One region of the Rossellomorea yichunensis genome, then DNA from elsewhere that is predicted to be linked to it. Evidence: riboswitches for the same ligand, from Rfam matches in the RefSeq annotation. Region 1 holds a riboswitch; each other region holds the start of a gene.
What was found. Region 1 has a riboswitch for S-adenosylmethionine ahead of metK (methionine adenosyltransferase). Riboswitches for the same ligand answer to the same signal wherever they lie in the genome.

Region 1 (8,065 bases):
TTTTAGATAAATAGTATGATATTCCGATAAGAATCAGATGGGTATTATGTCGTAATACGAAAGAACTCAACGAATATTATTTGTATAAATATGGTATTAAAGGTCGAATTTAGTATTTACTCATACGACTTAAGTTTGATGAAAGAGACAAAAAGAGGGACGGACCTTCGACACTGGTGTCGAAGGTCCGTCCCTCTTTTTTAGGATGTTTTTCTACGATTTCTCCATTTTCGGTAGATTTTTCCGTTGATGTAGAAGAATCTGGTGATCCAGCCGGCTTGTGCGATGAATTGTTTGGAGAAGGATTGTACTTTTTCTTGTTTATTTGCCTTGTCGTCTGACAGGTAAACGCCGATGAGTCCTTTGTTGATCAGCCGGTGAAAATGGGCATGGGGCAGTTCATGGGTGTGCTCGTCTGCTTTTTGCAGGAAATGTAACAGCCGCTCCTTTAAATGCTCATCATCCTCGTAATAGAAGCAGAAGTTCAAATCTCCCCCCTCCTGGTCCTCATCCTGGTCGATGAAGTAATCAAGAAGAATATGTAAGCCCTGAATGTATGGAAAATATCCACGTTTGATTTTTTCTGTGTGAGACGGCTGAAAATCGCTCCGGCATGCGTATGACACTAAACAGAAGATACCGAGTGTGGATCCGGAGCAGGCGGAAAACTCGTACCAATTCATTTCCGGAAGGTTCGAACGGTGAGTTTCAAACCAATTCTGCAGCCTTCCTACCCTTTCTTCTTTTTTTACATGTTTATGTATCTGCAAGTCGCAGTAGTATTCACAAAGTTGTATAAGATCCTTTTTGATGCTGTCATAGTGATGTAATGCTTCAAGAACCGACTGACAGGTAAGCACTAAATCCCTCAGATACCCCCCGTCATCCTGATCGGCCCTTAAAGCATAGTAATTGACAGGCACAGCGCCCACCGTCAGGGCGTCTTTCATGGATTGATGAAGAAGGGCAAAATCGTCGGGATCCAGGGAAACGCTTCGATCACACAGATTATCCAAATAATCGCTTATCGTTTGATAGGCGACGATGAATCGAATCGTTTCTTCTTTCTTGTCCAGTGCCAGCAGGGAAAGGATCGATCCACCTTCACAGTGAAACGTTTTATGTTCGATACTGGCAAGGGCCTGACTTCTTAATTCCTGATTGGGGATCGATTCAGCCCGCCTTTTCCACTCATCTAATTCTTTATGAACAATCGGAAAAACATTTCGGTATACTCTTGTCATTAACGAAAAGGGATCACTTGGTATGGACACCTTTACCACCTCTTTTACAAAATGTATCCTAGCGCTTTCAAACGACTTTCAATGAAAATTTTGGAGTACTCAAAGATATCTTCTCTTTCTGGTTCATTATAGATTTCATGATAGCATTTCGGCCATTCTTTGTAATGCATTTCAGATAAAGACAGTTCGTTGAACCACTTTTTCACTGCTTTTTTATCGACGATTTTGTCGTCACCAGCCTGCAACACGAGCAGAGGGACGTCAGGCATTTTTTCCAAGTTTACAAAAGCCAGTTTTATCGCTTGGGCGAGCTCCCTGTACCAGCGGACAGACACCTTGGTGATATAGAGTGAATCGTTGCTGTCAATTTCACGTACATCTGCATTTCTCGTTGCCATATCGATCGTTAATCCTGATGGGAATTTCACCATGGGAGCGATCTTATTTAAACCGTGGGACAAGAGCTCGATCGGCTTTGACGGGGTCGTGACCAAGCCTAAACAAGGTGAGGACAATATCACCCCTGCCAGGTTCACATGGGATTCCTGAAGCATACGGACCGCAACAAGCCCACCCATACTATGACCAATCAGAAATACAGGCAATTCAAATTGGTACGCCGCCTGTACCCAATCTTTCACTTCAACTATATATTCATCGAACGAATCGATATGTCCTCTTTTACTTCTTGAAGTCATCCCCTGACCTGGTAAATCCCCCATGATGACATGGAAACCTGTTGCACGCCACATTTCAATGAGCCACCCGTACCGACCATGATGCTCCATTGCTCCATGAACGATGACGATGACTGCCTTTGCTTCTTGATCTGTTTCCCATTTCCACATGGCAATTCCTCCTTAATAGTTCTCTATGTGAATGAATTCTGCTACCATTATTATAGTAAATATTCTTGAAAGGGGTAGTATAAAATGCTCTATCCATATTATGATAAAAAACCAATCATCGCTCACTCGGCATACATTGCCGATTATGTCACCATTTCCGGGGATGTGGAGATCGGTGAAGAGTCCAGCATCTGGTTTAACACCGTCATCAGAGGGGACGTCGCTCCAACGAAAATCGGTAATAAAGTAAATATACAGGATAATTCCATTCTTCATCAGAGCCCAAATAACCCTCTTATTCTTGAAGATGAAGTAACCGTAGGCCATGGAGTGATTCTACATAGCTGCAAAATCCGAAAGAAAGCATTGATCGGCATGGGGTCGATCATTCTCGATAATGCTGAAATTGGAGAAGGAGCATTTATCGGGGCAGGAAGCCTTGTTCCACAAGGCAAAGTCATTCCACCCAACACACTGGCATTCGGTCGGCCAGCAAAAGTGGTGAGAGAGTTAAATGAACATGACATTAGCGAAATGAAGCGAATTTCGAAAGAATACGCAGAAAAAGGACAATATTATAAAAGCATCAACCCATTTTAATATCCTATACTTGGGATACCCCAACCTTCCTGAGAATACTCATGGAATATTTTCTTGCAGGCGGGTCCCCGTTTCGGATTCAACTGCCATTTTCAAAATATATCTGCCATAATCTCGATATACCTGCCATTCGGCACAACAAACTTCCCCACCGTCGTACCATATCGTAAAAAAAGACCAACACCCTGATAAGTGTTGGTCTCTTCTATCTCTATCTTTCCTTATTCGCTTAACGCTTCCGCTTTTAATGCTTCCGCTTTATTCGTACGCTCCCAAGGTAGATCAATATCGTTACGGCCAAAGTGTCCGTAAGCAGCTGTCTGCTTGTAAATCGGACGACGAAGGTCCAGCATTTTGATGATTCCTGCAGGACGCAGATCAAAGTTATTGCGAACAACGTCAATTAGAACGTCTTCTGATACTTTACCTGTTCCAAATGTATCAATTGAAATGGATACCGGTTGAGCAACACCGATTGCATACGCTAATTGAACTTCACATTTTTCAGCAAGTCCTGCTGCCACAATGTTCTTCGCTACATAACGTGCTGCATAGGCTGCAGAACGGTCCACTTTCGTTGCATCTTTACCAGAGAATGCACCGCCACCGTGACGAGCGTATCCGCCGTATGTGTCAACGATGATTTTACGTCCTGTTAACCCTGCATCACCTTGTGGTCCGCCGATAACGAAACGACCAGTCGGGTTGATGAAGTATTTTGTTTGCTCATCGATCAATTCTTTCGGTACAACAGGATCGATGACATATTCTTTTAGGTTACGTTGGATTTGCTCAAGCGTCACTTCAGGATGATGCTGAGTTGAGATAACGATCGTGTCAATACGAACCGGCTTATCGTTTTCATCATATTCAACGGTTACTTGAGTTTTTCCGTCCGGACGTAAGTAAGGAAGGATTTCTTCTTTACGAACTTCAGTCAGACGACGGGAAATTTTGTGGGCGAGGGAAATCGGAAGAGGCATAAGCTCTTTCGTTTCATTACAAGCGAATCCAAACATTAACCCCTGGTCACCTGCACCGATTGCATCAATTTCTTCATCCGTCATTTGACCTTCACGAGCTTCAAGTGCCTGATCTACACCTTGAGCGATATCAGCAGATTGCTCATCGATGGATGTTAATACAGCACATGTCTCGGCATCAAAGCCATATTTCGCACGAGTATAGCCAATTTCACGGATCGTTTCACGAACGATTTTGGGAATATCGACATACGTACTCGTTGTAATTTCACCCGCAACAAGAACAAGACCCGTCGTAACAGACGTTTCACATGCTACACGAGCATTCGGATCATTTGTAAGAATTGCATCAAGAATTGAATCAGAGATTTGGTCACAAATTTTATCTGGATGTCCTTCGGTTACGGACTCAGATGTAAACAGACGACGTTTAGTTGACATCAAGGTTCCTCCTTAAGCATAATTGTTAGACTTTGATCTAACAAAACATTAAACAGATACGGTACTCATTCCCTAAGTAGTATGAAGTAAACATGGTTTTTTTATAAAAAAATCATGCATTATGTGCATTTGATCCACTATAAACAGAAAAAACCCTTCCTCATGATTAAAGCATTAGAGGAAAGGTTTCAGATCATAGCCGCGCCTTTTCTCTCTTATCGTTCAAGGTTCTTGGACCTTGCCTCAGTTTAGCACCTTCGCTTAATCGGATCGTTTCAAAAGAATAAGATCCATTAACTATTTAGCAGGTTGCTGGGTTTCATAGGGTCTGCTCCCTCCACCAGCTCAGGATAAGAGTATCCGTTCAAGGAACTATGATAACGTTTCGTACAAATGGTGTCAACTTTTTTTCTAGTGACATGTTTAACCATTCAAGCTTGGTCTTTTCATGATTCAAACCTATCTTGGCCTCTTAAAATAACCTAATTAGGCAATGAGGCTAAACATTATGATTTTTTCTTCATATATATAAGAAGGTACAAGCTATTTTCGGACAAAAAATGTGACAATATGAAGACACATTATAAAATTGAATAAATAGTATAGACTAATGATTCAATTGTGTTATACTATTTTTGTGAAGCAAACGAGATCATTAAATTTATATAAAGGAAGGGTTCTAATGAATTCAGTGAGCATGTCTAATGAATTAACAGAATTACTTAACGGTCAAAACATTCAGGAACAATTATCTGTTTCCCAACTAGTTGAAAAAGTCCTTCAACGAAATGAAGGCGCTTTAACATCATCAGGTGCAGTCAGAGCAGAAACTGGTAAATACACAGGACGCTCTCCTAAGGATAAATTCATTGTAGAAGAACCATCCACGAAGGATAAGATTGAGTGGGGTTCTGTCAATCAACCAATCTCTTCAGAATCATTCGATAAACTATATACAAAAGTATTAGATTACTTAAAAGAAAAAGAAGAAGTATTTTCTTTCAAAGGGTTCGCAGGTGCTGACCCAAAACATAGACTACCGATTCAAGTGATCAACGAATTCGCTTGGCATAATCTTTTCGCTCACCAATTATTCATTCGCCCTACAGAAGAAGAGCTAAAAGGTCATCAATCAGAATTCACCGTCGTTTCTGCCCCGAACTTCAAGGCAGATCCAGCAGAAGATGGAACTCACTCTGAAACATTTATCATTGTATCATTTGAAAGAAGAATTGTCCTAATAGGTGGAACTGAGTATGCAGGTGAAATGAAGAAATCGATCTTCTCTGTCATGAACTACGTACTTCCAGAATCCGATATCCTTTCCATGCATTGTTCTTCAAATGTCGGACGTGAAGGAGATGTGGCATTGTTCTTCGGTTTATCCGGTACAGGCAAAACGACATTGTCCGCAGATCCGAACCGTCGTTTAATCGGCGATGATGAGCACGGATGGTCTCCTAACGGTGTATTCAATATCGAAGGCGGCTGCTACGCTAAGTGTATCGGTCTGACACGTGAAAAGGAGCCACAAATCTTTGATGCGATCCGTTTCGGTTCTGTCCTTGAAAACGTGGTTCTAGATGACAATTCCCGCATCGCTGATTATGAGGATAACACGTTAACAGAAAATACTCGTGCTGCGTACCCTCTTCAAGCGATGGATAACATCGTTGAACCAAGTGTTGCAGGACATCCAAATACCATTGTATTCTTAACCGCTGATGCATTCGGGGTATTACCTCCGATCAGCAAGCTGACGAAAGAACAAGCAATGTATCACTTCTTGAGCGGATATACATCGAAGCTTGCAGGTACTGAGCGCGGGATCACTTCACCGCAAGCCACTTTCTCGACATGCTTTGGTTCACCATTCCTGCCACTCCCGGCAACTCGTTATGCTGAGATGCTTGGGAAGAAAATCGATGAGCACAATGCACAAGTATTCTTAGTGAACACTGGTTGGACCGGTGGAGAATACGGTGTTGGTAACCGCATGAAGTTATCTTACACCCGTGCTATGATTCAAGCAGCTCTTGAAGGGGAACTCACTCACGTTGAAACTGAAACGGACGACATCTTTGGTCTGAACATCCCTGTTCACGTTCCTGGTGTTCCTGACGAAGTGCTTCAACCAAAGAAAACCTGGTCCAATGAAGCAGCCTATGAAGTGAAGGCAAAAGAACTTGCCCACAAATTCAACGAAAACTTCAAGAAATTCTCAAACGTACCATCTGAAATCGAACTTAAAGGCGGCCCGGCCGTAAAATAGTCTATATAACAAAGGTCCGTCCCTCTATTTTGAGGGACGGACCTTTGTTATGGTTATAATCCTTTTTTACGCCCGGTGATTCTGTTAAATAAAAAGACAACAATGGCAATAACAAGTAAAACATGGATGATGGCTCCTCCGATTTTAAAAATCAATCCGAGTAACCAAAGGACTAAAAGAATTCCAATAATGGTCCAAAGCATGAGTTTCCCTCCTAGTAACTGTGTTTGATGCTAAGATTCCCTATTTTAATGAATTTAAAACCACGCATGGTATTTCATAAGAAAAGTGTAGCTATTCATAACTTCTGTTAGTCCAACTGAAATTATTCAATTTACATCATTTGTATCGTCTATTAATCAAATTCCCCTAAAAATAACTCTTTACTAAATATTTCTAATTTTGGTATGATAATGATTATTTACAGGGGGGAACCAAGATGATCAGACAGCTTACAGAACAAGATCATGATATTTGCCAGCAACTCATTCATAAGCAGCCGGCTGAGAATTTGTTTATTATCGGGGACATCGAAGCCTTCGGATATGAACAGGAATTCCAGAAAATCTGGGGCGACTTTGACGCGGAAGGGAATTTGAGGGGAATCCTCCTTAAGTACAGAGAAAACTTCATCCCTTTTTCCATGGGGGAATTTGATGCGGAAGGGTTTGCCGCAATCATTAATGAGACTGAAGACTACAGTATCGTTTCTGGATTAAAAAGGATCGTGACGCAGGTTGAACCCTTTTTATCCAGAGAAATTAAATCAATAAGACATATGCACTATGCGAAATGTGACAACACGGAATCAATGGATCGACAAGACCTGCCTCATGTACAACAGGCTACCCTCACTGATCTACCTAAACTTGTGGACCTATTGAACAGCATCCCTGAATTTAGTGGTGGCGATTTTTCTGTAGAAGAAAGAAAACATAGCATGGAGGCCGGTGTTTCGAGAAGCTATTATGTAGAAGAAGACGGTAAATTTGTTTCTTCTGCTTCCACAACCGCCGAAAACAGTATGTCTGCGATGATTGTCGCTGTCTGCACACATCCTGAGCATAAGAAAAAAGGGTATGCCACCGAGTGCATGACGAAGCTATGTCGTGACGTACTAGAAGAAGGAAAAGAGTTATGCCTATTCTATGATAATCCTGAAGCAGGAAAAATTTATAAGCGAATCGGATTCAAGGATATTGGCTATTGGTCTATGTATAAATTTTAGTCATAAAAAAGTTGACTCCCAACAAGGAGTCAACTTTTTTTCATTATGCTGCTGCTTTCCGATTCCCGATCAATCTCGCCTGAACCAGTCGTTGTCTTACAGTGATTCCAATCCAGCTGGCCAGGAATGCTTTGATAAGTCCAACAACGATAAATGGATATACCCCAGCTGCCATTGCCTGATTCCAGCTAAGGTCGGCTACGAATTTCAGTTGAATGGTACCCAGGATCAACGTAATGATCATTCCGACTGTATTGGCAATCATCGCCATCGGTATGGTGAATTTTGTTTTCTCAAGAATGAAGCCTGTAAAGAAAGCCGCTATGATAAAGCCGAAAATATAGCCTCCCGTAGGACCGACCAGTACCTGTGCCCCTCCACTGAAGCCTGCAAATACAGGAACACCGACTGCTCCGAGGGCTGCATAGCATACCATGGCGAACGCACCA
Region 2 (8,065 bases), on a different contig from region 1:
CTTGATGAAAACATACAATAATGCGTTCCAACAGAATAAGCTGATGAGGAACCATAATGACCAGTGTGGATTAAGGGGATCGACTTCAAATGTTGATTTTTGATAAAGAAAATAGTAATACACCGTGTAGATCAATTGAAACACAATGTAAGGAAGTATTAATTTTTTCGCCAGTTTCTGAATATATCCTTTTTTATAAAATCCTTTTGCGAAAAACCCTGCCACAAGAATAAAGGCTGGCATGTGGAAGGTGTAAATCGTTTTGTACAAAGAAAGGATAAATGGATCGCTTTCTATATAGGACCGGATCAAATGTCCAAATACAACCAGGAAGATCAAAATGAATTTGGCATTGTCGAAGTAATAGTCACGCTGTTTCATATCTTCACCATCTCTTAGAATAGATTTATCCTAATTCATTCTTACCCTAGGATACAATGAGTAAAACATGAATTTCACTGTTAATTATCACCAAAAGCATGGGAAGCTATGCGAACTCTATAATGACCTGAGCCAATAGTCGTCTTTTAAAATAGTAAGGGGATGAGGAAATGACTAATAGTAGTAAATTGCAGAAAGAGCTGAATAAGGAAGAATGTCATCCCGTCGATAGGGAAATTTGCTTAGCATCACCCATGCCGATGTTCGTGATCAATAAAGAGTTGAAAATTGTCTTTGCAAATGGAGAAGCATGTGAAACACTGCAGACTACGAAAGAAAGGGTTGTAGGCACACTGTTCAGTAACTTCTTTTCTTCTGTTCCGGCCCCGATTGTAGCTCATTATAAGGAAGTTATGGAAACCGGAAAGAACCTTGAAGATGAAACCTTAATGAATGTTAATGATAAGAAAATCATCCATATTGAATTATTGCTTAAAAAATCGACCATTTCTCCTAATGCCTATTTGTACTTCAAAGATGTAACGGCACTAAAGGAAAAAGAGCGGAAAGACCATATGAATGTCCATTTATTATCGAATATTTTTCAAAATGCATCAGAAGGAATCGTTCTATTTGATATTGAAGGAAATATTAACGACGTGAATCAGGCGTTCAGTTCACAAGTCGGATTGGAAAAGGATGAAATCACAAACAGGAACATAAGCTCATTTATCCCTGAAAGTGCGCATTATAAGGTTGAAAAGATAAAAGAACTGATTTCTCAAAACAAAAAAGCCCGTGGGGAAATTCCAATAAAAAAATCACACAGCATTTCAATTGTGGAATTTACGACAAGTCCGTATGTGCATCATAAGCTACATATGGCTATTCTTAGGGATGTGACCGAGAAGAGGCAGATGGAAATACAATTAAAACGAAACGAAGAGTTGTTCAAAGGTTTATTTGAAGAAGCGATTGATGCAATCGTGCTATGGGATCAAGATGGCAGAGTACTTAAAGCGAACTCTTCTGCCCTGAAGATCTTTGAATGCTCCCTTTCAGAGCTTCTTTCGAAGAAGATACGTGACTTTGTATATCCTCTTGAAAGCCAAAAGTTTGATTTAGTCATGGAACAGTTAAACAGGAGCGGTGCAGTAAGGGATGAAGTGCTGTTTCTAATGCCAAACAATCAGTTGAAGCATTTGGAATTCACTTCTAAACTTCATTCCGTTGATGGGTATAACATGACGATCTTCCGGAATGTCAGTGAGCGTTATCAAATGGAAAAAGAACTACGGGAAAGCGAGGAGAGGTTCAGGAAGATTTTCGAAGGTTCACTGGACGGCCTGATTCTTACCAATCATAATTATGTTGTCGTAGACGCAAATCCTGAAGTGAGTAGGATCATTGGTATCGAGAAAGATCACTTAATCGGTAAAGATGTACGTGAAATATTGAATATAGAACCCGGTGAAGAATCATATGATGAATACTTACAACAATTGAAAGAAGACGGGCAGGCGACGTTTTTACAAACGTTGACTTCTCAAAGGGAGAAGGTCCAATACATTGAGCTTTCATCCAAGTACAATTTACTCTCTAATTTAAATTTAACGATCATTCGTGACATTACAGAACAAATTGAAATGCAGGAGCAGTTGAGAAAGTCAGATACATTGAGTGTAGTTGGGGAGCTTGCTGCAGGGATTGCACATGAAATCAGAAATCCAATGACCGCCCTTAAAGGCTTTATTCAATTGTTGGAAAATAGTGTGGGTCAAGATCATGAGATGTATTTTAATGTGATTACTTCTGAGTTTCAGCGAATTGAATCCATCATTACAGAGTTCCTCGTATTGGCAAAGCCACAAGCGATTCAATATCAAGAAACGAATTTAATCAGGATCATGAAAGATACCGTTGAACTACTAAGCGCTCAGGCAGTCATGCACAATGTACAGTACGAGGAGAGTTACCAAGCGGATCTCCCAACCATCATAGCAGAGCCAAATCAGTTGAAGCAGGTATTCATAAATGTCATCAAGAATGCGATTGAAGTCATGACGGACGGTGGATTCATTTCCATCCGGATCCAAGAGACGGATGATGAAATGATTCACATTCGCATAAAAGACCAGGGTGGCGGGATTTCAAAGGATAAGATTAAAAAGCTTGGTGAACCTTTTTACACAACGAAGGAACGGGGAACTGGACTTGGTTTGATGGTAAGCTTTAAAATAATTAAAGAGCATAAAGGAAGCGTTCAGGTTGAGAGTATCGTCGGGGAAGGGACCATCTTCCACATTTATCTCCCTAAATCGTAAAGGAGTCCTGGATAATGTCATATGATTCTATTGTAATGAAGAGTCCGATTGGAATGTTAGAACTTCAAGCGGATCAGAGCCATCTAATTTTGGTGCAATTTTTAGAAAATGATTCACGAGCGGATTTTCACACCGAGAATCCAATATTACTAAGAGCACAAGAACAGATCACAGAATTCTTTAAGGGGGAGAGAACAGAATTTGATCTCCCCCTGAAGATAGAGGGAACGTCTTTTCAGAAGGACGTATGGAACACCCTGCAACAGATTCCGTTTGGTGAAACCAGGTCATATCAGGATGTTGCCGAAGCGATTCAAAGACCTAAAGCTGTCAGGGCAGTAGGGCAAGCGAATAAAGCCAACCGATTCCCCATCATCATTCCATGTCACCGTGTCATTGGAAAGAATAAAACACTTACAGGCTATGCCGGTAAGCAGGTGGATAAGAAAGAAACCTTATTGTTATTAGAAAAATAGAATGAATAACAGGCATTCTCCCTAGGGAGGATGCCTGTTTTTTAAAATTACTGATTGATTCCTTTATCTATTTAGATTATCATCTAATTAGATAGTAATCTAATTAGAGAGGAGGAGACATGTTGCAATTAAGTAAACAGGTGGCTTTCCATAAAACGATGGGGGATCCGACGCGGATAAAAATTGTCTATTTGCTGGCATCAGAAAGCTTGCATGTAGGAGCAATTGCGGGAAAACTTGGACTCACCGCCCCGACAATATCCCACCACCTAACGAAACTCAAAGAGTGCAATCTTGTTTATTCACGAAGAGAGAAGAACACTGTTTACTACTATTTGAATAAAAAAGTCCTGAGTCATCATGGAAATGTCCTTCATCAGTTTGCTTAGGGAGAGGAAGGGGAAAGTGTGATGTCAGAGAATTTATTGAAAGAAAAACAAAAGGTGATGAATAATTTCCTGGAGAAGAATGGACGGATTAAAACGATTCCTTCTCAACAAAAGAAGAAATTATTTATTTTGGAACATATGGTGGAAGGATTAAAGGTGGGAGAAAAATATAAGGAAAAAGATTTGAATGAATATATTCAGCAATTCCATGAAGACTTTGCGACCTTAAGAAGAGAATTTATCATTCATCAGTTCATGTACCGGGAAAATAGCATTTATGAAGTGAATCCGAGGGAAATGTGGGCGTCGACAAAGTTATTTGTGGAATAATGTGAAAGCCAAAAGAAGAGCAGGAGGAAGCTCTTCTTTTGGCTATTATTTAATACCTATGGTTTGTTGAATACTTTCTTCGAAGCGAGGGTACAGGACACCTTTTTCCGTGATGATGCCGGTAATCAGTTCATGAGAAGTAACATCGAATGCAGGGTTATAAACAGGAACGTTTCCTGGCGCAATCAACGTCCCGCCGAGCGTTGTAATCTCCTCCCGGTTTCGCTCTTCAATGGGAATATCATTTCCATTGGAGCTGGATAAATCGAAAGTGGAAGAAGGAGCTGCGACATAAAAAGGTATATTGAAATGTTTACACAAAATGGCAAGCATGGACGTTCCGATTTTATTTGCAGTATCCCCGTTGGCAGAAATCCGGTCAGCCCCGACAATCACGGCTTCTATACCTTTTTCTTTCATGGTATGGGCAGCCATGCTATCTGTGATGAGAGTGACATTTACTCCTGATTGCTGTAACTCCCAAGTTGTCAGGCGGGCTCCTTGCAGAACGGGCCTTGTCTCACAAGCATAAACCTGAAACGCTTTTCCTTTTTCTCTTCCTAAATGAAAAGGTGCCAATGCGGTACCGTATTTACTCGTTGCAATGGACCCGGCATTACAGATGGTCATAACGACTTGTTTATCCTTCAATACACTCAAACCATTTTCTCCTATAAGACGGCAGACTGCCTCGTCTTCTGCATGAAGCTGGATGGCAGCATGGAGTAAGTTGGTTTTAGCTTCATTAACTGAAGAAACATTCTCTAACACCTTTTCTAAATGGTTCAAAGCCCAAACCAGGTTGACTGCTGTAGGGCGTGAATCTGCGAGATATTTTTTGTCACGTTGAAACAGGTCGATAAATTCCTCTAGCGTTTTTACTTCATACTGACATGCAGACTGGGCTAAGCCGTAAGCAGCCGTGATGCCAATGGCAGGTGCACCTCTCACTTTTAGTGTGATAATCGCATCATAATAGTCTTCAATGGTCGTCAGTTTAATGTACTCCACTATGTTAGGCAGTTTTTGTTGGTTAAGGATCAATAAATAATCTTCATGCCACTCTAGTGAAGTTGGTATGGTCAATGTTTGTGTCATGATAAACTCCTTTTGGTTATTCAGAATGGGATTTTAATATGGACAGAAGCTTTTCAATCGAAAAGATCTGTTTTCGTTTTATTATCAGTTCCTTACCGAGTGTCAAGCAGGTCCGCTTTGCCTGTAATCTTCGTGCTTTATCCGGTATGCCATCCAGATCTTCTACATGAGCGAGGCCGATCGTTCTTCTGATGCATTCGCATCCTGCAAAACCGATGCTGTCTTGAAAGCTCTTCTCCAATACAAATTCAAGGTAGCCATTCACTTTCGTGTAGGCGTCTCCGCTTTCCTTCCAATGCTTGGAGAACGCAGTGGAGAAGACGTTCCAGGTATTCTCAATGTGATAGAGAATCGTTTCCTTCTCTTCAGGTTTTGAAATGGCCAGGAAAATAAGGTTGGCAATGAACTGTCCAATATCAAAGCCAATCGGTCCATAAAAGGCAAACTCGGGATCAATTACTTTCGTTTGATTCTTATCTACAAAGATGCTTCCCGTATGAAGATCTCCATGAAGAAGTGCTTCTCCTTCAGTAAGAAAGCTCTTTTTCAATTTGGCCACTTCAAGCTTCAAGGTGAAATCATCCCATAGATGTTGGACATCCTGGGAAAGCTCTTCTTCAAAATCGTTGGTTTCACTGTTGAAAAAAGGGTCCGTGAATACTAGGTCCTCAGTGATTTTACACAACTCAGGATTTGAAAATTCTTTCACGTACTCCTTTTTCTTAAAAGGATGAAGGGCATAATCAGAGGTGAAATATAAGGTATTAGCTAAAAATGTTCCAATGTCATGGGAGAGCCTGGGATACACTTCTCCTTTGATAAGGCCTGCCCGGGCAATGGTCAGTGCACTCAAGTCTTCCATGACTGTAATCGCAAGTGTCGGATCAGAGTAGTACACTTCAGGAACGAGGTCCCCTACAAATGATTGCTGAAGCTTAAGGGCACTCGCTTCTATTCTTGCCCGTTCGATTGTCAACGGCCAGCTTTCGCCTACAACCTTCGCATATGGAAGGGCTTGTTTGATGATGATTCCTTTTCCTGTTTCCTGTTCTAATACTCGAAAGACCAGATTTAAATTCCCGTCTCCAATTTCTTCACACGTTAAGAGAGTGCCGTCCTCAAAAATTCGTAAGCCAATCGCCAGTGCAATTGCCGCCTGTTCAGTTAGTGGTTGATATGCATTGAGTTTCGTAATTGCCATCATCGTTCCTCCTTATAGTACAGACTTATGAAAGACTGTGTTGTGGAGGCTTTTCCGTGGCATAAGAAAAGCCTCTTTCATGTTCGAAAGAGGCTTGAAGAAGGTATCTTCGTCGCCTCTTATCTCTCAGAAAGACTATCTTTCTGTTGGAATTAGCACCGTGCCTTACTGGATCATTCAATCCGGCGCATGCTGCGCCCCGTTATACAACGGTATTATGGTCGGTTGCTGGGCTTCATAGGGCCAAATCCCTCAGCCAGCTCTTGATAAGAGTTGCGTTAACTATTTAATTAAACTTTCAGAATGTTTCATTTGATTTGAATAGTACCATCGAAGTATTTTCCATGTCAACGTTTTTTTGAAAAATAACCTTTTTAATAAAAATCCGGTCTTCGATCCTGGAATATCGGAATTTTATTTCGGACCTTTTCTACTTCCTGTAAATTGATTTCAGCTGTAACCAATTCTTCCGCTTGCGATCCTTTTGAAAGAACTTCTCCCCATGGATCAATGATGAGGGAACAACCGCCGAATTCATTGTTCGGGTCACTTCCCACCCGGTTGCAGGCAATCACGAAGCATTGGTTTTCAATCGCTCTTGCCTTTAAGAGGGTCTGCCAATGATCAATTCGTGCTGCCGGCCACTCTGCTACGACAAAAACAACCTTGGCACCTAAAAGAACTTGTTTTCTGAACCATTCCGGGAAACGGATGTCGTAACAAATCAATCCGGCCATTTCTGTGTCTTGAAGGGTGAAGATGCCATCTTCATGCCCAGGAAGTAAATAATGATGTTCATCCATTAATTTAAACAAGTGAAGCTTCGAATACTTTTTCACCAACTCGCCTTTTGAATTCGTAACTAGGAGTGTATTGGACACCCCCTCCTGGGATTTCTGCGCAACAGAACCACCTACAATGTGAATGGAATATTTCTTCGATAGTGCAGAAAGGAAGGAGGTAGAGTCTTTTGCTCCTTCATCAGCGATTTCATCCATTCTCGTAAGGTCATATCCAGTCGTCCACAGCTCAGGAAGCACAACGGTATTACAGCCGTCGTCACTTGCTTTTTTAACCCATTCTTCTACTTTTTGCTTGTTTTTTTCGGGATTCCCGAACACAATATCAATTTGTGCAAGACCTATCTTTTGAATCATTTCTTTCACCTCATTAATGACTTTTTGGAATTTATTCCTTTACATTCTTTATTTTCCGTTATATCATTTGTGACTAGAATTTGAAAGTAATTAATTTTCAAAAAAATGTAGTAGGTGAGCAAATGAAAACCTTTAGTAAAGCAAAGCGATTAGATTTATTACCTGAACAATTTTTCGCATCCCTCGCCAAAACAGTGAATGCTGTGGTCAAAGAGGGACATGATGTCATTAATTTGGGCCAGGGAAATCCGGATCAACCGACTCCTCAACATATTGTGGAAAAACTGACAGAAGCCGCAGCTTCGCCGTCCAATCATAAGTATCCTCCATTTCGTGGCTTATCGTCCTTTAAAGAGGCGATCTCTGCTTTCTACCTTCGTGAATATGGTGTGGAATTAGATCCGGAAACAGAGATCGCTGTGCTGTTCGGAGGAAAGGCGGGGTTAGTTGAAATCCCTCAATGTTTATTGAATCCTGGTGATGGGGTATTGGTGCCCGATCCCGGTTATCCCGATTATTTATCAGGGGTAGCATTGGCAGGTGCACGTATGATTAAAATGCCTCTACGTGAGGAGAATGGCTTTCTGCCTGATTATAGTGAACACTCCCGTAATGAGCTGGAAAATGCAAAGTTGATGTTTCTGAACTACCCGAATAATCCTACTGGAGCGACTGCCACAAAATCATTCTTTGAAGAAACAGTCACTCT
Region 3 (8,065 bases), on a different contig from region 1:
CTAACGTCACAGCCTGACTCATGACCGCTCCGCCGCCAAATGCAGCAGTTACTCCAATTGCTTCAAGGATTTCTTCTTCTGAGCACCCTTGATCAAGGCATCCTTTTGTGTGGTAGATGATACAATATTCATCCTGGGAATAAAGACTGATTCCTAACGCGATCAACTGCTTTTCTTTTTTAGAAAGAACCCCTTCTCTAAAGCAGTGCTCAGTGAACGTATTATACTGTTCGGCCAGTTCAGGCATTTTTTCAGTGAAGATTCCAAGTCCCATTTTATAATCATGAAGGGCAGCTTCTGTTGTATTTCTTGGTTCCATCTGCATTTCAATCAGCTCCATTTCTGAAATAGATTCATCGAAAATAGTATGAACCAATAAGGAAATGATTATGTTAAAAATTTAGGGAAGACCTTGCAATGAAAAAACCCGATTCTGTACATTGACAGAATCGGGTTTGCACACTTTATTCACTTACCGGCACAACGGCTCCATCCCATTCTTCATTAATGAAGTCCTGGATTTCTTTCGAACGCAGTGCTTCCACTAGAGCTTTTACTTCCTCTTTGTTTTCATCACCTTTGTTAACTGCAATCACATTCACATAAGGAGAGTTACTATCTTCAATGGCAATTGAATCTTCAAGAGGTTTCAACCCTGCATCAATGGCATAGTTAGAATTTATGACAACCGCGTCCCCTTCTTCATTTTCATACATTTGTGGGAGAAGAGCTGCTTCGTACTCATAATCAAATTGGAGATTTCTAGGGTTTTCTTTAATGTCTTCAAGTTGGGCTTGCGTATTTTCCACCCCGTCCTTTAACGTGATGAGACCTTTTTTCTCTAACAATGTAAGGATACGTCCATGATCCGATACAGAGTTACTCATTAATATCGTAGCGCCTTCAGGAAGCTCCTCGAGAGATTTGAATTTTTTAGAATAAACACCGATCGGCTCAATATGAATCCCGCCTGCATTGACGAAATCATATTCATTTTCCTTCATTTGCAAATCCATATAAGGTGTGGTCTGGAAATAGTTTGCGTCAATATCTCCATTATCCAGATCTTTATTGGGGAGGATATAGTCTTGATACGTTTCAATTTGCAAGTCGATCCCTTTTTCTTCTAAGACAGGCTTCACTTTTTCAAGGATTTCAGCATGTGGAATATTAGAAGCTCCTACTACCAATTCCTTTTCGTCATTTCCAGAGCCTGAACCGCTCCCACATGCTGCCAAACCAAAAATACTTGTTGCTGCTATAACTCCTGCTACCCATTTTTTCATTTTATTTCTCTCCTTTTATCGTTTATCTAATTTATTTGTAAAGAAATCACCCAGTATCTGTATCGCAAACACAATGAGTAATATCATAATGGTTGCGGCGATCGTCACGTCTTCCCTGCTTCGTTGGAAGCCGTCTAAATAAGCTAAGTTACCAAGTCCGCCTGCTCCGATGACCCCGGCCATTGCCGTGTATCCAACAAGGGCTATGGCTGTCACCGTAATCCCTGAAATCAAAGCCGGCATGGATTCCGGTATGAGTACTTTCCATATAATTGTGCTCGTCTTCGCCCCCATCGCTTTCGCTGCCTCGATGACTCCTTTGTTCACTTCTCTTAAAGCTATTTCTACCATGCGGGCGTAAAATGGAGCAGCTCCGATGATCAGTGCGGGCAGAGCTGCATTCGCTCCGCGGATTGTGTCTAATAAAAACTTGGTGAACGGAATTAACAACACGATCAATATAATGAATGGAATCGATCTGAACACGTTTACGACTGCACTTGTTATCGTATATGTCAGTTTGTTTTCCCATAGGTTTTCCTTAGAAGTGAGGAAGAGTAAAGTCCCAAGGATCATTCCGAGTACAAAGGTAATCAATACTGACATCCCAGTCATATACAGGGTTTCGAAGGTTGCTTCCCACATCTTCTCCCAATCTACATTTGGAAATAAATTTTCAATCATCCTCTCAACACCTCCACTTTAACCAGTTGCGTATGAACAAACGCCAATGCATCTTTAATGGTTTGTTCATCCCCATCAAGGTGAACAAATAACGTTCCATAGGCACCTTTTTGGGTTTGGGAGATTTGTCCTTGCAGGATGTTTACGTCTAAATCAAACTTTCTTATCAGCGTGGTGATGAGCGGCTGCTCAGTTGACTCACCTACAAATGTAAATTTGAGCACTTTTCCATTGGGGTATTGTGTCAGTAAGTGTTCAATGGTTTCACCCGTTTCCTTTACTTCCGATACTTCTCTTACGAAACGCTTTGTCACTTGCTCTTGTGGATTTCGGAACACTTCCAATACATCCCCGAGTTCCACGACTTTTCCCTGTTCCATGACTGCCACACGGTGACAGATCTTCTGGATTACGTGCATTTCATGAGTGATCAGGACAATCGTCAGCCCTAAGCGTTTATTAATATCCACCAATAAATCAAGGATGGAATCGGTTGTTTGTGGATCTAAAGCGGAAGTAGCTTCATCACATAGAAGGACATCGGGATTGTTTGCAAGGGATCTCGCAATCCCCACTCGTTGTTTCTGTCCGCCGCTCAGTTGAGACGGGTAGGCATCTCCTCTGCCTTCCAAGCCTACAAGCTTCAATAATTCATTGGCTCTTTGCACTCTCTCTTTCTTAGATACTCCAGCAATTTCTAATGGGAACTGGATATTTTCTAATACAGTACGAGACCAGAGGAGATTAAAGTGTTGAAAAATCATGCCTATTGACTGTCTTGCTTCCCTCAGCTTTTTCCCCTTTACCTGGGAAACGATTTGACCATTCACGTCCACTATTCCATCTGTAGGAACTTCAAGACCATTAAGCATCCGGATCAGCGTACTCTTACCTGCCCCACTATAACCAATCACTCCAAAAATTTCTCCTTGGGCAATATCAATATTGACCCCATCAACGGCTGAGATCGGACCCGATTTGGATTGATATATTTTCTTCACATCTGAAATGGTAATCATGTTGTATTCCACCTTCTTTCGGAGTAAAACGACCTGTTTAATCAGAATAATAGTTGTACTTGCCTGATGTTTCCTGCTCCTTTTCTGAAGCAATAAAAAATGCCTTCCTGCGATAAGCAGAAAGGCATAATCATATAGGACTATCCTTTCTCTCATCTTTCAAAGCAAATGCTTTGAGTGAATTGGCACCATTTCAATTTTCATTGACGGTTGCCGGGCTTCATAGGGCACGTCCCTCCACCTCTCTAAATAAGAGTAAAGTATATTATTTAATTATTTGGATTAGTTAAAGACTCTGAAAATTTGCTACAAGAGAGATTCTATCACCGGATATAGAGTGTGTCAATTATTTTTTTCTACTTGATGTTTAAACTTCAACCGGCTCTTTTTCTCTGGATCTTGTTAGCCAAAGAACTGACTCCACAAATAATAGCGGACGATATCCTCCCCTTACTTCCAGGGATCCGTCCTCAATCAGTTGAGACAACCGTTCTTCCCCCATAAGAAGAGAAACCACTGTTTCCTCCATTCCTTCAATGACGAAATGAGCATCCCTATCCAATTCATCCAACACTGTGCATCCCTTGCTTGAAATTGAAATACCGTACAAATTTTTTCCACAATCAAACTGAAGAATAAACGGGCTATCTGGAAATAAGAGTCGTAAGTGATACCTTGAATGACATTGATCTACTAATTCCTCTAAATTTATTCGCATGAATACCCTCCCAGTGAAACTTCTATATAATAACAATTCCACTTTTAGGTATTTTCCCCTCTTATACTTTCTCGACATGTTTTGAAGAGAATCATCTAATTTGTCGAACAGTAAGAATTTGGATGATAACCAGTCAAAAAATGATGTCATTCGCAACATTTCCCGAGAAATATGTCTTCGTATGTAGAAAGAAAATCGTTCTATAATTGGATTTCATGAAGAAATAGGTGAATTTAGACAAATAAAAAAGACCTTCTCCCAAAAGGTCTCTTATCCCTCTAGCTATCCGCGGTCTTGTTTAGGGTTTCATATAAAAATGGCACGGATTGAAAGGCATAAATCCTTTCCTGTTCGACGCCATCTTTAAATAAAAGTAGACAGGGTACACTTTCGATGGATTGCTCTTCTGCAAATTGGGGCAAGTAATTCAGGTTGGCCTTCGAAAAATGATAGGATTGTGGAAGCTTCTCCACTACGTCAATCATCTTGCTTGCAACCTGACAGGTACCACACATCGGTGTATATAAATAAACAGCTTCGAACGCATGGTCTTCAATCGATTGTTTTAAAGTTTCGGTACTACTTACCTCAATCAAAACTAGATCATCCTTTTTCCTAGAAATTCTTTATGAACGTCTATATTGGCTCCAATAAGAACTGATGCGAGGTGATACTCCGGAGCTGCGGCCACTTCCTTGTACATTCGATCAATATACAAATGTTCAGCTTCAGGAAACTCACGTTTAAATTGCTTACGTAGTTTTTCACCTGCATCATCAGCATCTACTAATATATAGACATCCCTTTCCAATAAAGCATCAATGAGTTCGTCCATTTTCGTAATGCTAATGGTCCCGTTTGTACAAATAATTTCAATCGGTTCTTTAATGATATCCCTTACTTTTCGTTTATCAGTTGTACCTTCGACAATGATTACTTTTTCGTCAAGTTCCATCATGATCATCACCTTATCTTTCATAAATAAGATTACGATAGTATATTCAAATAACAAGAGATGATGTCCACTTTCTACTTATATTTTCTCATGTTTATAAAAAAAAGTGCAAGTGGTTTGCATAAACCAACTATTTTTTACAAATAGTGCCAGATTCGTAAATGAATCTGGCACCACGAGCATCTCTAACACCAGCCACCCTCATCACAATCTGTGTATCTTGCCTGATCGCCTTCTGTGGATGTGTAGCTTTGATATATTTTATTTTCTTTTGCTTCAAAGTTCGGCTCCATAATTATTCCGTCAAGAGGCAAAGCCATTCTGCCGATTGGCTGATTATCTAAATATAGTTCTACTTCACCATCTTTAAGTTTTCCTGTCACTCTATTGGTTACATCTAATTTCCTAGGCTCAAGTACCATTTGTATTCATCCTCTCTATGTGAAAAAACGTCTACTCATATGGTACCCAAAATAAAAAACAAAACACCTTGAGAAATTCTCAAGGTGCATGGTAGAAATTATCCTTCATTAATCATTTCGTCATACTGTTCAGCTGTCATAAGCTTGTCTACTTCTCCAGCTTCTGTTGGTTCAACAACGATCATCCATGCTTTTTCATAAGGTGATTCGTTCACGAATTCAGGGCTATCCGATAGCTCTTCATTCACTTCTACCACCTTACCAGATACAGGTGCATATAGCTCGGAAACGGTTTTAACCGATTCAACACTACCGAATGGTTCGTCCGCTTTGATCTCATCTCCAACCTCTGGTAACTCAACGAATACGATATCGCCCAGTTCAGATTGTGCAAATGATGTGATTCCTACGCGTACATTTTCCCCTTCAACCTTGACCCACTCATGTTCTTCTGAATAACGAAGTTCTTTCGGTGTACTCATTCTCTATCCCTCCAAATGCTAGTTATACAACCTAATATTGACACACTTTTCATTGAAAAAGCAAGAAAACTAAGCGTGAATAATGAAACTTTTTCATTGTCCATGATTTGGTAATCACAGTCCTCTTTTTACTTCCACGTTTCTTCAAAGGTTTCTTCCTTGAAACCTACTGTCACCTTGTTTCCATCCGTCGTAATCGGACGCTTGATCAGCATCCCGTCTGTGGAAAGGATTTCTAATAATTCCTCATCAGAAGCAGAGTTCACTTTATCCTTCAAGCCTAGTTCACGATACTTTTTACCACTAGTATTGAAGAACTTTTTTAGAGATAAATTACTCTTTTCATATAGGCTTTTGAGCTCGTCTTTTGACGGCGGGTTTTCCACAATATGTATTTCATTCATTGCTATACCTTGATCTTCCAGCCACTTCTTTGCTTTGCGGCATGTACCACACTTGGGATAAGAATAAAAAGTCAATGACATCATTCCACCACCTTTCATTATGATCTGGATGAAGCAAGGCTCCATCCAGCATTCTGTATTGCACGAATCTATCTCTACATTCGACAATATTGATTATTATCCTTCTTTTGTGAAACATTACTCACATTGTTTTTCAACCGTCTCAACCAGTTCCTTTAGAAGGACGGTTGCATTATCCAATTCAAGAGAATAGAAGCGCTGTGTCCCCTTTTGCTCTAATGACACTAATTGCTGATCTCTCAGGATCTTTAAATGGTGAGAAACAGCCGGGCGAGATAATGTTAGATTTTCAGTTATTTGATTGACCGTAAGAGGTTCTTGTTCGGCAAGAAGTAATATTATGTCCTGACGATAAGGATCACTCAGTGCTTGAAATAATGGAATGCAAGCACGAAAGGTATCGATTGCTTTTTGACCCATAGTCTTCTCCCTTCAAACTCATTCACATTCAATTATACCCGTTCTTGTACTTTACGAACAATATTTGCGACCAATTTCCTCGGCATAAAACGAACGGATTGAGTCAGCATTCTGTTTTTAAAACCCGGGATAATAACGGTTTTGTTCTTCGTCATCATTTGGTTATATCCCTCTGCTACCACTTCTTCCACACTCATCACACCAGACTGAAATAGTTTTGAAGACTGCAGGTCAGCTGCATCACTGAATCCCGTTTGGGTAGCTCCGGGACACAAAGCAGTCACTTTCACTCCGTGTGGTCCCCATTCATTAGCCAAAGCTTCTGAGAGTGAAAGGACATACGCTTTTGTAGCATAGTAAACGGCCATTAACGGACCTGGCTGAAATGCGGCTGTTGATGCGACATTTAGGATATGTCCACGTTTCTGCTTCACCATTTCCCTTCCAAAATACTTGCTTAGCTCGGTAAGGGCAGTGATATTCACTTGAATCATGTCCAGCTCTTTTGAGAGCACTGTTTGTTCGAATTCACCAAACAAACCGAAGCCTGCATTATTGATTAGGAAATCAACCTTGGTCCCTTTTGCTTTGACTTCCTCATATAACGTTTCAGATGCTCCTGGCTTGGAAAGGTCTGATGGTATGACATATGCTTTCACACCGTACTTACTTTCTATTTCTTTTGATAGAATACGAAGCTTCTCTTCACTTCTTGCTACAAGAATCACATCATGACCTGAACCTGCAAATTTATGACTAAAGTGCAAGCCTATACCACTTGAAGCCCCTGTAATTAATACTGTTTTATTCATCTATGATTACCACCTTATCTTATATGTTTAAACACTTAAACGTTTAAGTGTTTAAACATATAATAATTGGTTGTGATGGCTAAGTCAAGTTTGGAGGATTACTTCAAACATAAAGGGACGGACCTCCATTCAGAGGTCCGTCCCTTTAACTTCTCAATTAAACTGTATATTTTTCTGCGTCGATCAGCTTTTCTGATGCTGCACGTTTGACTGCAATCACGTTGATTGGTGTATGGCGGGTAAATTTACGCAGTGCTGACAGCATCATGCGCAGTGTGTCACCCGTTTCAGTTGCTACCAGTGTTTCTTTTGCATGCTGTTCGATTTCGTTGAATGCTTCTTGACAGAAGATTTGTGTGTAAAGAAGTTTTTGCTGAGCTTTCTCTACTCCACCTTTTTGAATCGCTTTTTCTGTTCTGAGAACAACGGACTCCATCGCGTATGCGTTTGAAACGATATCAGCAATGTTCACAAGGATTTCCTGCTCTTTTTCAAGAGCTTTACCGAATTTTTGAGCAGCTAAGCCGGATAGCATCAAGCCGATTTTCTTCGCATTTTTCACAAGGTATTTTTCCTGAGCAAGCGGCTCATCTCCTACTTCTTCAGGCATAAGCATCATCAGTTCTTCTTGAAGGGCCTGTGCTTTTTGAAGTAATGGAAGTTCACCTTTCATTGCTTTACGAAGGTACGTGCCAGGAACCAGAAGACGGTTGATTTCATTCGTCCCTTCAAAGATACGGTTGATACGGGAGTCGCGGTACATTCTTTCGATTTCGTATTCC
Region 4 (8,065 bases), on a different contig from region 1:
ATTACACACTCAGCTGAGAAGGATCTTTGACAACCGCGGAGGTGAGCTTCTTCCCTACCATTTAGAAAAAATATCAACCTGGGGAAGTGAACTGGGAATCTATAAATAGACACGAAAGGATGAAAAAACTTGAGTCGAATGCCCCCTTTCAACATTCATCCCTCTCTTCTTACCATTATGGATCAATATTATGATGTGAAAAGAGACTCTAAAGAGTCTCTCACTCTCCAACCATTCGGTCAGAAGACAAAAGGCGGTGATTCAAAGCCAATGAAAATCTTGTACGTTACATTTTTTCAATACCCTCATACAGGGGGATTATCACATTACATCACTTCAATAAAAAACGGCTTTGAAAAGGTCGGTCATATTGTAGATGTACTTGCGCCCAACCATATGTCTTCAGAACTGCTGGAAGTATGGATTCCCCAAGCTGCCTCTGAAGCCCGTAACTTTATGCTTAACCGCTACGGAAACGCAAATGAAAAAATCGTAAAAAATCTTAGCTACCTTCATGTATTTGAACACTTTCTCAAAGAAAAAAATCTCCATCAATATGACATCATTCACGCTCAAGACCTATTTGCCATTTTCATTCTGGGACATTTAAATCAAACATACAAAAAACCTTTACTCTTTACTCCACACGGCTTCTTTACGAAAAGCCGCTTGAAATTCAATAAAATGGAGAAAGGTTCCATTGAAGAAGCCTACTTTACTGAGCTTGAAAAAATAGGTATTGGATCAAGTACTGAAATCGTTATGATTGCAGATTCCTTCAGACCTAACTTAATGGACTTCGGTGCAAAAGATGAAAGAATGGTCACTGTTCATACGGGGATAGATTTCAAACCACTTCCTCATAAAACTCATGAAAACATCATCCTGACATGCGTCTCCCGATTATCTCCACGCAAAGGACATGGATTTCTTCTAGAAGCATTGTCCAAGGTTCGGGAACACCTGACCAATGTAGAAGTATGGATTGTCGGAGATGGTGTCATGAAGGAAAAACTGATTGAACAAGTGAAAGAGCTTAAGCTAGATAACGTGATCTTTTTTGGAAAACGACACGATATACCCCATATTCTTTCGATGTCGGACATCTATGTGTTAGCAACTGTAAATGATAACTTCCCCCTATCCGTCATGGAAGCGATGTTTTCCCGTCAAGCGGTCATCTCCACTACATGCGGGGGAATCCCGGAAATGATCCGACATGAACAAACAGGCATCCTTTGTGAACCTGGTAACGTCGAACAGCTGTCACAAGCGATAAAGCGTTTCATTACCAACAGGGAAGAACGTGATAGGTTTGCTAAAGCCGCTGAATCCTATGCTCGTCAACACTTAACAAGCCAAGAAATGACGAGAAAGATTGAACAGATCTATCAAACATATTTATGAAGAAAGGAGACTCATCATGAGGGAGAATAAACTGATCCAGGATCAAAAATGAAAATTTTAGTTACAGGCGGTGCCGGATTTATTGGCTCCCAAATTATAGATTTACTGCTCGCTGAGGGTCACACACCTATTATCCTCGACAATCTTTCTAATGGCAGGGAGGAAAATGTGCCAAATGGAGTCAAAATATATAGAAAAAATCTATTATCTGATAAAGTTGAACGAATTTTCGAAAAAGAAAAACCCGACATCGTCATGCATCTCGCTGCCCAAGTGAGCGTAGCCAAATCATTGGAAAATCCAGCAGAAGATGCCGCAGTCAATGTATTAGGAACCGTAAAGTTGTTGGAGTACAGCATTAAATACGATGTGAAAAAATTCATCTTCTCCTCTTCGAGTGCAGTATATGGATATACAAATGAGGTGATTCAGGAAGAGAGTTCCACTAGTCCTATTTCCTTTTACGGCACCTCAAAATTAGTATCTGAAACTTATATCAAACTATTTAATAGGCTCTACAATCTTCCGTATACCATTTTGCGTTATGCCAATGTATATGGACCAAGGCAAAGATCCGATGGTGAAGGCGGAGTCATAAGCATTTTTATTGAGCAACTATTAAACAATGAGACACCAATCATCTTTGGGGATGGAAATCAGACACGGGACTTTGTATACGTAGAAGACGTGGCCCGGGCGAATCTTCTTGCCATCACAAATGCTGACAACCAAGTTCTCAATATCAGCACCAACACCCAAACATCCATCAATCTACTCTATACCTTGCTTTCTAACCAAATCCACTCTTTACAAAAGCCAAACTACGAAGCGAAACGGGAAGGAGATATTTTACACAGTCATCTATCAAACACGAAAGCGCTTAAAAACCTTAACTGGGAACCTGAATATGATCTGATTTCCGGACTAGAGAAAACGGCTGCATATTTCAAAAAGAAAGAGTAGTTATGCTATCATAAATCGCATTAATTAAAAGAAAAAGCCTGGATGCCAGGCTTTTTTCCTTTAATGTCGAATTTTAGTCAATATAAATCATGTATTCTTCTCTAAATAATCTACAATCCATTCGGCTGTTTTCTTTCCGTTCTGAATGCAGGCACCTATACCCACTCCATAATATGAAGAACCGGCCAGCTTCACGCCTGGTAGCTCGTTTGCCAGGTTGTTATCTAAAGATTGGACAGACTGACCGTGCTCAAGATGATAATTTGGCATCAGATCTTTCCAATTCGTTACTTCAGCAGAAACCGGGTCACAGTCTATACCTATGCTTTTTCTGATATCCTCTAGTGCCGTACTTACAAGTTCTGACTTGCTATATTCTTTCAACTCATTGTAATGGGGGTTTGTACTTTTATAAAAAAGCCTCAATAATAGTTTTTGGTTATTGGATGTATGCTTCCACTTCCGACTAGTCCATGTGCATGCATCGCATTTCACATCTCGGCCGTTTGATACGATAAAGCCTGTCCCATCAGCAGGAAGGTCCGCATCTGGAATGTTAAATCCGAGGTAGATCGAAATCAGTGATGAGTTTTTCAGTTTATTAAAATCGGGTTCCAGTTGTTCATGAGTCAGTATCTTTTGGGTTACATCATGAGGTGTTGCGAAAACTACATAATCCGCTTGAATGCTACCATGACCATTAAGAGTGAGTTTGTATTTATCACCCGTTTTTTGAAAAGCTTTTATTTCTACACCTTTTAAAATTGTGGCACCTGAGCATTTTTCTTCTAACCGTTCGATGATGGTTGATAAACCATTTTTAAACGAGATGAACTTTCTTTTGGATGCCCCTTGGAATTTTTGTTTATTTGCTGATAAACCTTTAATGATACTGCCGTAATCATTTTTATAATCAAGTAAGTACGGAAGTGTTGAAGCCATAGTGAGTTTATGCAAATTACCGGAATAAACCCCTGATAATACTGGAGCTATCTGTTTCTCGACAAGTTCCTTACCCAGGAATGCTTCTAAAAATTCACCGATGGAACTCTCTTTTGTAAAATGTGTATTTTCCGATTCGAGGTCTTTAAGAGCGTCAATCTTCCCTTCTTCTGACACCAGGGTGCTACTTTTAAGTGACTCAACTGACATGGGAATTCCGAAGATCGTATCTTGGGGAATCTCGTGTAATTCCCCATTTGTATAAATGTAGGATGTGCCTGTTTCATTATAGACCAATTCCTCTTGAAGTTGAAGTTCTTCAACTAGAGAAAGAACCCCTTCATTTCGGGCTACGATGGAATCTGCTCCTGCTTCCATAATGAATTCGCCTTCTCTTATAGTTCTTATTTTGCCGCCAAGCTGCCGATCTCGCTCGATTAAGATTAACTCGATATCTATTTCTCGTTCTATGGATATTTTTTGAAGATGGTACAGAGCTGTTAGTCCTGTAATTCCTCCACCTACGACAACCACTGTCTTCATACGTTTCACTCCAATAATTGCGTTTATGTATACAGATTATCATGTTTATTGTTGATTAGAAAAAGATTCTGTGTCTGAATTGGGAATAAATCGGAATGAAGGTTAGTTTAAACCTTTATATTTTATTTTCAATATCCCTATTCTATCCTATTAACTATATCTATCTTTCAATTCCTAGTTGACAACTATGAATACTCATATATATAATATAAGTATTCCATGACAACTATATAGCTACTTATCCAGAGAGGTAGAGGGACTGGCCCGATGATGCCTCAGCAACAGATTCTACATCGTAGAACACTGTGCTAATTCCACAAGCATTGAGCTTGGAAGATGAGTTGAAGTTTGATACATAAAGCCTTCTTCTTATCTACTAGGAAGAGGGCTCTTTTCAATGAAGGAGCCACTTCCAATGTTCGAATACTAATAAGAGGAGTGATCAAATATGGGGGAAATTCTCCAGGAAGCTATTCAAAATCGTAGAAATGAGTTAATAAACAAATTAATTGTCCACAACATTTTCAAAAAAGGCGACAAACAATTATTCGAGCTGACGCTGCAAGAACTTGAGGATGAATACAAATATCTTCAAAAGGAATGCCATCCGCATAGTGATGTTGGGTCCATCCATTGGAAAAATTGTGCAAAATTAAGCAGTTAAAAAGCAGCAATCCTAGGTTATGGAATGCTGCTTCCTTTTTTTCTATAGTTAAATTAAATGTATGCATTCAACTGCACATCCTCCTCGTTGTGATTCTAGTTTTTTGACAAAGTTGATTCATATATGGACGATTATCTAATCCATTTTTAAAGAAATTCTTTCAAAAACATTCCAGATGTCTTATTCTGATAATCTATAATCTATTACAAAGGAATTAAAATATGACTTCCACCCTGCAACATTTCATGAATGAATTCATCGGCTTAGATAGTTGGTCTCTCATTTTTATCAGTATATTCATTAATATACTCATCAGTATCCTTGGTTTCCTGCCAAGTGTCTTCTTAACGGCCTTTAATATTTCCGCATTTGGGTTTTGGACAGGAATCGTGATTTCCATACTTGGTGAATCCCTAGGGGCCATTGTTAGTTTTTATTTGTACCGAAAAGGAATGAAGTTTGCAGGTATTGATCAGATTCTGTCAAACAAATACTTTCTTAAATTAAAAGAAGCGTCTGGAACGGAATGGATCTTTCTTCTATTTTTGTTCCGCATGGTTCCATTTGTGCCTTCAAGTGTGGTAACCGTTGCCGCTGCTTTTAGCTCTATTTCTATTGTTGCCTTTTCTGTGATCAGTTCTGGCGGGAAGATTCCTTCGTTGTTGATTGAGGCATTCGTGGTAATGAATGTGTTGGATGCGGATAAGGGTACGGTTATTCTATTGGCAGGTTCGGTGGTGGTTGGGATGTTTTATTTGGCATACCGTTGGAGAAAGAACAATAGATTATAATTGTGTCAGTTACGGAAACCAATCTCCTCAGGAAAAGAAAAAAGACGTCTACCACACGGCATACGTCTTTTCTCCCTTTCAATTATTGTGCATTTACCTCGACAGCATCCTTCTTGTAATATTCTGCAAAAATCTCCGCAAACGCTTCTGTAGAGTTATACAATTCCACTAAATTATTTTCAACTCCGCCAAACTCAAGTAACATGGCTCTCTCGGTTAGGTCCTGATTGTAAACCCCGTTACCTTCTGCTCTTGTTTTGATGAAAACTCCCCGGCTGATGCCAGGATATTTTTCCTCCAGTTTAGCATTCAATTCCTTTGCGATCTTAAGGTTCTTTTCAAAGTTTTTGTTTTCTTTTCCTACGATAAAAAATAAGCGTGCATAGTTTTTACCGTTAATGGTTTTGGTAGTGATGCTCCGCGGCTGAGAATCCCGATGAATATCGATCAGGTACGTTAAGTCATCGTTTTGGGCTATGGCTTCTTGTACTAGTCCCCTTGATAACTGATAGGATTCAAAATATGTCCATGACTTGTCTTTGAGTGCTTTGTTTACATCTGTCTTATCCTGAACTGCCCCAATCCCCCTTGCTTCAAGTTCTTGCTTTAATTTGGACCCTACAGCAATGACGTTGACCTTCTCGTTGGTACTCGCTGGATCTTTCGAATCGTTATTTTTAATTAGCGGGCTGAACGCTTCCCAGCTGTGTGAATGATAGATGTAGACGGATTTTTCATCAATCTCTTGAACTCCGTCTCCCGAGTTGTTGTTTGCCTGATCAATTTGGCTCTGATCGAATTCCTGATCTTTCAACTGATCTTCTGTTGGCGCCGGTGATTCATTCGGGAGGTTCGTAATGTCAGTCCCCTTCCCCGCAACGGCTATGTGAGTATGATAATTTTCGATTCCCGGGATTTCCCGTCCAAATAAACTTCGCGGATCAAGGAGTGAAACATTCGTGACGCTTTCCAACCAATCAAAATCACTGTTTAATGCTGCCTCATTTGTAACCCGCAATCCTGTCATTTCCTGTGACAACAACATAAGAAACGTTTCCTTCGGTACTAGTTCCGACATTGATGAATACAGTAAACTATCCACCCTCAATTTTATGGCAGTTGACGAGATCAACCATACGGTCAAGTACATGAGTACGATACCGATCAATACTACCCGAATGATGGCCTTCATAGAGACGAATACTAGTGGGACTAAGCTATTGTTGTTTCGAGACTTATACGACATCATCAGTACCCCTATATAAAGTATTTAATAGTTAACTTTATGCAGGGTGTTGATAGAGTAGAAGGTTTTTTCCGGGATTCGGTCGGATTTCCTATTTCACCTCATACCGTGTAATCATTTTCAACTTTTAGTTTAAGTGCATTCCGCAGTAATTCTTGTAGGACTGCTGCGAATATCGATATGGTGACAGACGCAAAGCTAATAATGATCCCGACCATAGCAATACCCGGATGAAGAGCATTTTGGATTAGTAGAAACACTATTCCTGACACATAAATGGCAGTAATTAGTAAGGCATACAGTTTTATTCGGTGAAGAGCCACTATTGCCTTCGTCGAAAAAGCGTTCTCTTCAATACACGTTAAAAGCTTAAAAGCTTGGTACAGCGCTAAATTAAATGGAACCGCTGTTAAGTATAATCCTATTAAAATCGGCCATTTCAAATAAGCGAATTGGGGAAATAGATCGGCCGAATGCTTCGCCATGGTTGGCAACCAGACAATACAAAGGATGAATACAATCGCTCCTATTGCCATTACTGCCCCTTTTAAAAAAATCGTCGTTCCTCGTTTCATAACACACCTCTGATACCATGTTTTTCTAAATTATATAATGAGATTTATTGTTTTCCAATAAAATATTATTGATTTTTTATAAAAACTTCTATACGAACAAATGCATGAGTAAACTCATGCATTTTAATCCCTTATCTGCTATTCACTTCATTGGCTGCCCTTACCCCCGACTCTATCGCCCCTTCAATCCAACCATGAAAAGAGGATGTGTGCTCTCCGGCAAAATGAATTCTGCCTTCGGGTATCTTGATATAATCCCCGATATCACTTGCCTGACCAGGGGTATAAAGGGTAAAACATCCTGCAGAGAATGGGTTTTTACTCCAGTTGTAGACTACATAATTCAGCATTTCAGTATACACCTGTTCGCCATATATTTTAGATAGGTCTTCTAATACTTCTTTGATGATTTCTTGTTTTGATTTACTGTTCCATAAGAGTGCATTCTGTCCCCAGCTGTAACTCGCTAACATGACCCCTGGTTTATTGCTACCCTTGTCGTGACTCGGCATATACGTAAAGCGTGTGGGGAGATCTGACACGATGTTTCCGTAATCCATATCTTCCCAGAAGCGACGACGAAATTCGATTCCTATTTTGACGGATGGAATATTCGTTACTTCCCGGATCGCCTGCCACTTTTTGAAGGATATTGAATCATAAGGTACGACATCGATATACTGGAAGACAGTAAATGGTATGGTTACAATGACATAATCGGCATTGTATTCCCGTACCAATCCGTCTGCGGAGTTTACTGATCTAACGCTTACTCCGCCATCGGATTGTATAATGTGGGTCACTTTTTGATTCAGTAGAATGTGTGACCCAATCTCTTGGACAAATCCATAAGGTAAGTGGTCGTTTCCTCCTTTTATTTGATAAAATTTTGTTTGTTTCCTGAATATAGGAAAGATGATGTCTTTTAATATGT

Region 2: linked by a shared signal. The riboswitch ahead of mtnK (S-methyl-5-thioribose kinase) and the one ahead of metK (methionine adenosyltransferase) in region 1 are both predicted to bind S-adenosylmethionine.
Region 3: linked by a shared signal. The riboswitch ahead of RSX31_RS14675 (methionine ABC transporter ATP-binding protein) and the one ahead of metK (methionine adenosyltransferase) in region 1 are both predicted to bind S-adenosylmethionine.
Region 4: linked by a shared signal. The riboswitch ahead of RSX31_RS20770 (Fur-regulated basic protein FbpA) and the one ahead of metK (methionine adenosyltransferase) in region 1 are both predicted to bind S-adenosylmethionine.

The regions. Positions count from the first base shown of each region.
Region 1 is NZ_JAVYAD010000003.1:42,352-50,416, reverse strand. Features, by position in the region: gene RSX31_RS08155 (tetraprenyl-beta-curcumene synthase family protein) at 201-1,274, opposite strand; gene RSX31_RS08150 (alpha/beta hydrolase) at 1,289-2,092, opposite strand; gene RSX31_RS08145 (gamma carbonic anhydrase) at 2,177-2,692, shown strand; gene metK (methionine adenosyltransferase) at 2,914-4,116, opposite strand; SAM riboswitch class I at 4,329-4,473, opposite strand; gene pckA (phosphoenolpyruvate carboxykinase (ATP)) at 4,799-6,388, shown strand; gene RSX31_RS08130 (lmo0937 family membrane protein) at 6,442-6,591, opposite strand; gene RSX31_RS08125 (GNAT family N-acetyltransferase) at 6,828-7,616, shown strand; gene RSX31_RS08120 (biotin transporter BioY) at 7,660-8,065, opposite strand, start outside.
Region 2 is NZ_JAVYAD010000001.1:353,597-361,661, forward strand. Features, by position in the region: gene RSX31_RS01790 (acyltransferase family protein) at 1-381, opposite strand, end outside; gene RSX31_RS01795 (PAS domain S-box protein) at 552-2,705, shown strand; gene RSX31_RS01800 (methylated-DNA--[protein]-cysteine S-methyltransferase) at 2,720-3,181, shown strand; partial or broken gene RSX31_RS01805 (DUF2087 domain-containing protein) at 3,304-3,900, shown strand; gene mtnA (S-methyl-5-thioribose-1-phosphate isomerase) at 3,946-4,998, opposite strand; gene mtnK (S-methyl-5-thioribose kinase) at 5,015-6,199, opposite strand; SAM riboswitch class I at 6,316-6,472, opposite strand; gene RSX31_RS01820 (carbon-nitrogen family hydrolase) at 6,574-7,356, opposite strand; gene RSX31_RS01825 (pyridoxal phosphate-dependent aminotransferase) at 7,479-8,065, shown strand, end outside.
Region 3 is NZ_JAVYAD010000005.1:126,403-134,467, forward strand. Features, by position in the region: gene RSX31_RS14660 (carboxymuconolactone decarboxylase family protein) at 1-325, opposite strand, end outside; gene RSX31_RS14665 (MetQ/NlpA family ABC transporter substrate-binding protein) at 465-1,286, opposite strand; gene RSX31_RS14670 (methionine ABC transporter permease) at 1,302-1,970, opposite strand; gene RSX31_RS14675 (methionine ABC transporter ATP-binding protein) at 1,967-2,989, opposite strand; SAM riboswitch class I at 3,139-3,245, opposite strand; gene RSX31_RS14680 (SCP2 sterol-binding domain-containing protein) at 3,357-3,707, opposite strand; gene RSX31_RS14685 (thioredoxin family protein) at 3,986-4,300, opposite strand; gene RSX31_RS14690 (toprim domain-containing protein) at 4,306-4,665, opposite strand; gene RSX31_RS14695 (YusG family protein) at 4,848-5,084, opposite strand; gene gcvH (glycine cleavage system protein GcvH) at 5,183-5,566, opposite strand; gene RSX31_RS14705 (arsenate reductase family protein) at 5,695-6,051, opposite strand; gene RSX31_RS14710 (ArsR/SmtB family transcription factor) at 6,169-6,471, opposite strand; gene RSX31_RS14715 (SDR family NAD(P)-dependent oxidoreductase) at 6,504-7,283, opposite strand; gene RSX31_RS14720 (acyl-CoA dehydrogenase family protein) at 7,441-8,065, opposite strand, start outside.
Region 4 is NZ_JAVYAD010000008.1:90,610-98,674, forward strand. Features, by position in the region: gene RSX31_RS20750 (phosphotransferase) at 1-109, shown strand, start outside; gene RSX31_RS20755 (glycosyltransferase family 4 protein) at 139-1,407, shown strand; gene RSX31_RS20760 (NAD-dependent epimerase/dehydratase family protein) at 1,456-2,370, shown strand; gene RSX31_RS20765 (protoporphyrinogen oxidase) at 2,458-3,855, opposite strand; SAM riboswitch class I at 4,091-4,198, shown strand; gene RSX31_RS20770 (Fur-regulated basic protein FbpA) at 4,304-4,519, shown strand; gene RSX31_RS20775 (TVP38/TMEM64 family protein) at 4,741-5,310, shown strand; gene spoIIP (stage II sporulation protein P) at 5,393-6,556, opposite strand; gene RSX31_RS20785 (DUF2975 domain-containing protein) at 6,658-7,131, opposite strand; gene RSX31_RS20790 (flavin monoamine oxidase family protein) at 7,263-8,065, opposite strand, start outside.